2 regions of the Paenibacillus sp. JT31N11 genome follow, and region 1 is predicted to be linked to the other one. Evidence: riboswitches for the same ligand, from Rfam matches in the RefSeq annotation. Region 1 holds a riboswitch; the other holds the start of a gene.
What was found. Region 1 has a riboswitch for ZMP and ZTP ahead of AC0YNV_RS22805 (bifunctional 5,10-methylenetetrahydrofolate dehydrogenase/5,10-methenyltetrahydrofolate cyclohydrolase). Riboswitches for the same ligand answer to the same signal wherever they lie in the genome.

Region 2: it holds a riboswitch for ZMP and ZTP, as region 1 does, so the genes downstream of both, rpiB (ribose 5-phosphate isomerase B) here and AC0YNV_RS22805 (bifunctional 5,10-methylenetetrahydrofolate dehydrogenase/5,10-methenyltetrahydrofolate cyclohydrolase) in region 1, are expected to answer to the same signal.

What each region holds. Positions count from the first base shown of each region.
Region 1 covers NZ_JBWDNQ010000007.1:20,420-23,809, forward strand. The annotation lists gene AC0YNV_RS22795 (ABC transporter ATP-binding protein) at 1-134, shown strand, start outside; gene AC0YNV_RS22800 (cyclodeaminase/cyclohydrolase family protein) at 351-977, opposite strand; gene AC0YNV_RS22805 (bifunctional 5,10-methylenetetrahydrofolate dehydrogenase/5,10-methenyltetrahydrofolate cyclohydrolase) at 974-1,840, opposite strand; ZMP/ZTP riboswitch at 1,923-2,062, opposite strand; gene AC0YNV_RS22810 (MarR family winged helix-turn-helix transcriptional regulator) at 2,241-2,684, shown strand; gene AC0YNV_RS22815 (pirin family protein) at 2,905-3,390, shown strand, end outside.
Region 2 covers NZ_JBWDNQ010000005.1:311,283-314,672, reverse strand. The annotation lists gene AC0YNV_RS20010 (serine hydroxymethyltransferase) at 1-433, opposite strand, end outside; gene AC0YNV_RS20005 (TIGR01440 family protein) at 604-1,251, opposite strand; gene rpiB (ribose 5-phosphate isomerase B) at 1,359-1,826, opposite strand; ZMP/ZTP riboswitch at 1,958-2,040, opposite strand; gene AC0YNV_RS19995 (low molecular weight protein arginine phosphatase) at 2,128-2,709, opposite strand; gene AC0YNV_RS19990 (manganese efflux pump MntP) at 2,739-3,299, opposite strand; gene AC0YNV_RS19985 (L-threonylcarbamoyladenylate synthase) at 3,388-3,390, opposite strand, start outside.

The DNA.
Region 1 (3,390 bases):
CGCTTACCGTGGAGTGCAACCGCGATCAGCTCAGCGCCATGGAGGCGCTGCGGATGCTGGAGCAGCTGGGCGAGATCGAAGATGTTCATATGGAGGAGCCCGACTTTGAAGAAATCGTTCACCGGGTCTACTAAGACCTGATTGTGTTAAAGACCTGATCAGGATAAATCAGGTCTTTATTTACAAACGCCCCACTCCATGCGCGCAGCCCGTCAGAGTCAGTTGGTATTGGCCAGTCCGTTGGCATTAGCCAGCTAGTTGGCGCTGGCCAATCAGTTGGTATCGGCCAGTCCGTACGCCACTTGGAGTATGGGCCAAAGTTTATCTTGTCTCAAATGAAAAGGAGCAGCTTACAATCGGGATCTGACTGCCGTCAGGATCTCTGCCTGCAGCTTGGCACCAGCAAGCTCAAGCGCTTCGCCCTGTTCACGAATGCGCGCTGCGGCAGCCAGATCTTGAATGGAGCTCAAATTAATTTCAACCGTGAGCCAAGCCGATTGGATCGCCGCTTCGAGCATCAGGGCGGCGATTCCCCAATCGGAGATGACATTGCGGTTCACTTTCATAACCGCATCATGCAGCAGCAGCAGCAGCTCATGACACAGCACCATTAAGCCTAATGGCACCTCGGCCGCGCGGACAGCAGCTCCGCTGAGGGCCTTTTTGCGCAGCTCCCGCTCCTCTTCAGATGTCCTTGGCAGAGCCAGAACGCGCATAAACTCCCCGAAGCTCTCTATATCCTGCAGCATGACCGCCTCGCATGCCGATACAGCCCCCGTCATTTGTCCGGTTATGAAACTCATATCCGCCTGTACATCTTCATACTTGTTTCCTGTCGTCAGCCGGGTTACCATCGAGCCCATGGACGCACCAAGCGCCGCGGCTAGGGCAGCCACGCTTCCTCCTCCTGGAGTAGGAGAAGCGGAGCCCGCTTTCTCCAAAAAAGCATGGATCGATTGCTTCCATGAATCGCTCATATGTGCAGCCTCCCCACATCCTGCTGCAGCTTTAATGCATGCAGGACATTCTCGAATAATATCGTCGTGGTCAATGTGCCCACACCCCCAGGGACCGGTGAAGAAGCCGCTACATGATCGGCCGTTTCCAGAGCGGCATCACCGGCAATTCCACTGCCATCTTGCCTGACATTGATGCCTGCGTCAATGAGAGTCAGCCCGGTATGAACCATCTCCGGGGTAATCAGGTTCAATCGGCCCGCAGCCGTGACCAGCACGTCCGCAGCCTTGATCATTCGAGCCAGATCAGCCGTACGGGAATGGCACACGGTCACAGTTGCGTTCAGGTGCAGCAGCATTTGCATCAGAGGCCGGCCTACCGTCTCCCCCCTGCCGACAACGACAACATGCTTGCCGCTTAGCGGGATTCCCGCAGCCTCAATCAATCGGATGCAGGACTGCGGGGTAGCCGGCCGCAGACCGGGTTCATTCATCATGCAGGCAAGCTTATTGGCCGGGGTAATACCGTCAATATCCTTCAGCGGATCCAGCGCAGCCGCAAGCCGGCTGGAATCCAATCCCGCTGGCAGCGGAAGCTCGATCAGGATGCCGTGAATGCTGTCATCCCCATTCAACCGCTGAATCTCCCGGAGCAATTCAGCCTCCGTGACGTTCTGCTCGAAAGTCAGAAGCTCGAAGCCAATATCCAGCTTCCCGGCAAGCCGCCCCTTGGCGTTGGCATAGGCTGCCGAGGCCGGGTCTCCATTTACCATCAGGACCGCAATTGCCGGTGCAATCCCTGCTTCCTTCCATTCCTGAACCTGTGTCTTGATGAGCCCGCCTGCCTCATCAGCGAGCGGTTTTGCCTTCAACAGCTTGGCCATGATCGAATGCCTCCCTCATGCAATAGGTAAACAAAAAAAAGCATCTGAAAGGACCCGTGCTCTTAAGCACATCTTCCTTCAAATACTTTGCCCAGGCGTACGGCTATGACAGAGCGGCCGCTGCACCCCAATTAACTGATAGCGGAGGTCAGCATGGATACGCTCATTCAGTCGCTTGCTTCCTCGTGGTTAATCCACGCTGCGCCAGTTGCACGCGACCCTTATTCCAATGCTGTCATTATAGCAGAAACAAGGTCCAGAAGAAACGGCTATTGACGTCCTCTGGAGGATATATTGGCATTCCCCCGACTGTAACGGAATGCAGCCGCTTGACAACGTCGTCGAATTGATTTATCTTTAAATTAAGATATTTAATATAAAAGAAAATGAGGTGAGCAGCGTGAGTCAACCTCCGGATACTTCTTTACAGCTATTCGTTACTTTATCACGGGCGAATCAATGGGTTAGCGCACATATACAGCAGGATATTCGCAAATACGGGTTGAACCCCACTGAATTTGGTGTGCTGGAGCTGCTGTATCATAAGGGAGAGCAGCCTCTGCAGCAGATTGGCGAGAAAATATTGATGACAAGCGGCAATATTACCTACGTCATCGACAAGCTGACGGCCAAAGGATTAGCGCGGCGCAAGGCATGTCCTACGGACAGGAGAGTAATTTTCGCAGAGCTTACGGAGCAGGGGACCGAGCTGCTTGAGCGGATTTTTCCAGAGCATACCGTGGCGATTCAGAAGGCGGTAGCCGGTCTCACGGCTGAAGAGCAGACACAGGCCATTCAACTGCTTAAGAAGCTGGGCCTTGCAGCCCAGGCAAGCTTCATCTAGTTAGCTGCTTGCATTCAGAGCTACAGAGAAGCTGCGCATGCGGAACGTCTTCAGAATATTCGAGGGGGATGAGCGTGTTCACCGCTTGTCACTTGTCTAAAAATCCGTTGCAGACTGTTTCCGTCTGATACGCGGTATGATAACCGGCTTTTTGAGACGATCAATTGTCATATTGAGGCTATACCCTAATTATATAAAACCACTAATGGAGGTCATTTCTATGCAAACCTTAATATACGGTCCAACTTTACAAGGCAGAGGCGCATTTGACGGCGGCAAAATTACAGAGCAGAAACCAATCGGCTTTACCGGGGACGGCTCGGTGCTGCGCAGAATCGGCCCATTGTTCTACTGGGCTTGGGCGCATTCGGCCGAAGGCGGGCACATTCCGCTGCATCCCCATCAAGCCTTTGAAATTATGACCTATGTAGTTAACGGCCAAGCCGAGCATGGCGATACTCTGGGCACCAAAAGCACTGTAGGGCCCGGCGGCGTCCAAATCATGCAGACCGGCTCCGGCGTCAGCCACCAGGAGCGTTTTGTAGGCCCGGATATGGAAGCTTTCCAGATCTGGTTCGAGCCAAGCCTGGAGACGGCCTACAAAGCCGCGCCAACCTATAATCAGTATGATCATGAGGCGTTTCCGATTGTGGAGACGGACGGCGTTATCAGAAAAACCGTGATCGGCGAAGGATCGCCCATCTCC
Region 2 (3,390 bases), on a different contig from region 1:
CATTGACGCCGTAAGAGACGAAATTATACAAAATACCGGATGCGTTAACCGGGCTGCCGTGCGTCAAATGCCCGCCATGCGCCAGATTCATGCCAAGCACGGTATCGCCCGCATTCAGCGCTGCAAGATAAACCGCCATATTCGCCTGGGCGCCGGAATGAGGCTGTACGTTGACATGCTCTGCGCCGAAAAGCTCCTTGGCACGGTCGCGGGCAATGTTCTCGGCGATATCCACATGCTCGCAGCCGCCGTAGTAGCGTTTGCCCGGGTAGCCTTCGGCGTATTTGTTCGTCAATACGGTTCCCATGGCTTCCAGCACAGCTTCGGAGACAATGTTCTCGGATGCGATAAGCTCAATGTTGTCGCGCTGACGCTGCAGCTCAAGTCCGAGTGCTTTTACCAATTCAGGGTCTTGTTTGCGTAAATGTTCCATTGTTTTGTTTATCCTCCTTAAATGTAACGCCTTCTATAACAGTCCCTTGCATTGCGCTGACAGGCCTTTGCAGCTTCTTGAGCAGCCATGGGTCAGAAACAATTCGCAAAACATGTTCATTGGCGGTTGTTAATTAACGCGGTATGTGGTCAAACGGCGAATCAACTTCTCTAGTCGCATGTGCCGCCCGGAGACTCCGGGCCACCTGGGGATGTATCAGTAAAGGCTTCAGCAGCTGAACTGCCCGGAATGCCGGCCTCTTCCTCCGTATATACAGCGCGAATGCCGCCGATCAGCTTTGGACGCGTATAAGCCATTGTCAGATGCGCTTCTCCAATGGAACGGATTGTCGGCCTGACGGGAACAGCAACACGCCGCAGATGCATGCCGATGAACGTATCGCCAATATCCAGTCCGGCATGCGCCTGCACCGACTCCGTCAGGCAGGGATCGGACAGCTTCCGATAGGCGTAGGAAGCCATCGAACCGCCGGCTTTCGGCACGGGAATGGCTCCTACAATCTCCAGGCCATACCGCTCTGCGATATCCCTCTCCATCACAAGCGCCCGATTCAAATGCTCGCAGCACTGATAGACGGGGTGAAAGCCGATGTCACGGCGGGCCGCCTCAACGCCTTCGTAAACCGCTTTGGCTGTCTCCAGCGTGCCTGATGTGCCAATCCGCTGACCGATGATTTCGCTTGTGCTTGCGCCAATTACCAGAAGCTGTCCGCTTCGAAGCTGAGCGGCATGCGCCAGCTCACGGACAACAGCTTCAACATCACCTGCAATCGTATCCAGCTTCAGTTCCCGGTTCATCACCTGACACTCCTTCGATTCGGATCTTCCGCTTGCTGCTAAGTATGGTGCTTCCCTCTGAAAAACAATCCCGGAACGGCAGCTTGCGCCGGAAGGCAAAAACGGATTCAAATAACGGTTGAGGGAGAAGACGCATTTTCTTCAAGCTTCATGACCTTGCCGATCCTGCCAACATGACGCTGCTCCCCTGAGAACGGGGTTTCCAGCCAGATTCGGACGATCTCCTGGGCAAGCCCGGGTCCGATGACGCGTTCTCCCATTGCCAGCACATTCGTATCATTATGCTCACGGGTTGCCTTGGCCGAGAAGGTATCGTGCACAAGTGCGCATCGGATGCCGGCCGTTTTATTGGCCGCAATTGACATGCCGATTCCTGTGCCGCAGACAAGAATTCCGCGTTCCGCCTTCCCGCTTGTTACTCTTTCGCAGACAGGAAGCGCATAATCAGGGTAGTCCACGGATTGCTCGCAATCGCAGCCGACATCTTCGATTTCATGACCGAGCGACCGTATGAAGGAAGCGAGCTCCTCCTTGAGGCGGTAACCGCCGTGATCGGCGCCGATGGCGATTTTCATAACATATAATCCTCCCGGTTTGACCGCCTTGGATGGCGAAAAATGTCGATGAATCATGTTACTAGTATACCTGAAATCATGCTGAAATCGCCTGGAAGACGAAAAAAGAGCATGACATGCTTTCGCACGCTGCTCTTTGCCCAGGCGACCGGCCGTATGATCTGATGCTCCACCGTGGTTTGATCCACTTTAGTCGCCAGTTACATCAGAAACCGTCTTAGTTGTTTTTATCATAACGTATTGCCTGTTGAAAATCAATCATCGAACGTCAGGGGCTGATGCGGATATTTTGTAAACGATCTTATCGGGAAGGGCCAAGCTTATCCAGCAGCTTCCTCAATGCATCCTCGATTTCGTCGGCGCTGCGCTTATACATCTCCATCGACCCGCCAAAGGGGTCGGCTATGTCAAAATCGGGAATCCGCTTCTCAAGCTCAAGCAGGCGGTCGCGCTCGGCACTGGTCATCTGTTGGCCAAGCGCCTGCTTCATCTGCCATTCCGTGTAAAGCCCCTCCAGCTCCGAAATATCGGCCAGCACCTTCTCGTCGCAGCCGACGAATTCCTTGAGCGTGTAAGTTTTATCCACCGCTTGCGGGAAGCGCTGCAGCAAATTGCGTTTATGGCTTGTCGTCATGGTCAAAATCAGATCCGCCCAAACGACTGAACCGCCATCAAGCGCTTTGGAGCCGCCAGTACATGAAACCTCCCTTTGACGCAGCACGCCTACAGCATTCGAAGAAACAGGAAGTCCATCCACCGTGGACACACCTGCCGAGCGTACCTCCAGCTGCCTGCCCTGCTTTCTCGCAAGCTCCTTAAGAATGGCCTCCGCCATCGGGGAACGGCATGTATTGCCGGTGCAAACGAACAAAATCCGTTTCATAGCACTCGCACTCCTTTTCCTCCATTTATTCAAAATAAAACAAGCAGCCCGAACGTGAACAAAATAACACCGCCTAGCGCTTCCCCGTACTCGCCCATGCTTGAACTGACCCGCCGTCCGATGAGCAGTCCAACCGTGGACATGATTCCGCCGAAGAAGCCGAACAGAAGCACCGTGACCAGCACATCCGCCGCAAACATGCCCAGTGAAATGCCTACGGAAAATGAATCAATGCTCACGCTGAGCGCAAACAGCAGCATCCCCCAAACCGTGCTGTGATCAAGGGATTCCACGGATTCGCCCCGCAGGGAGCTGTAAATCATGTGGCCGCCCAAGAGCAGCAGCAGCACACCGGCGGCGGATGAAGCCACATCGCCGAGCAGGGAGCTGACGTATTTACCGGTAAGCATGCCCATAAGAGGCATTATTATATGAAACAGCGCGATAACCGCACTTAATTTAAGAATGTCAACAAGCCGAATACCCTTCATTCCTATACCGACCCCGAGTGAAAAAGCGTCCATCCCAAGAGCTATCGCCATAAGTAACAGCGTCAGCAGTTGTCCGGCATGCATACCCGCTTCGACCATTCTTTTTCCCCCTTGTCCGCATTCTTTTCCAGCATATGCGGACAAGGGGTTAAACATGACCTGTAAAAGCGGCAGCCCGGGAAGGGCGTTA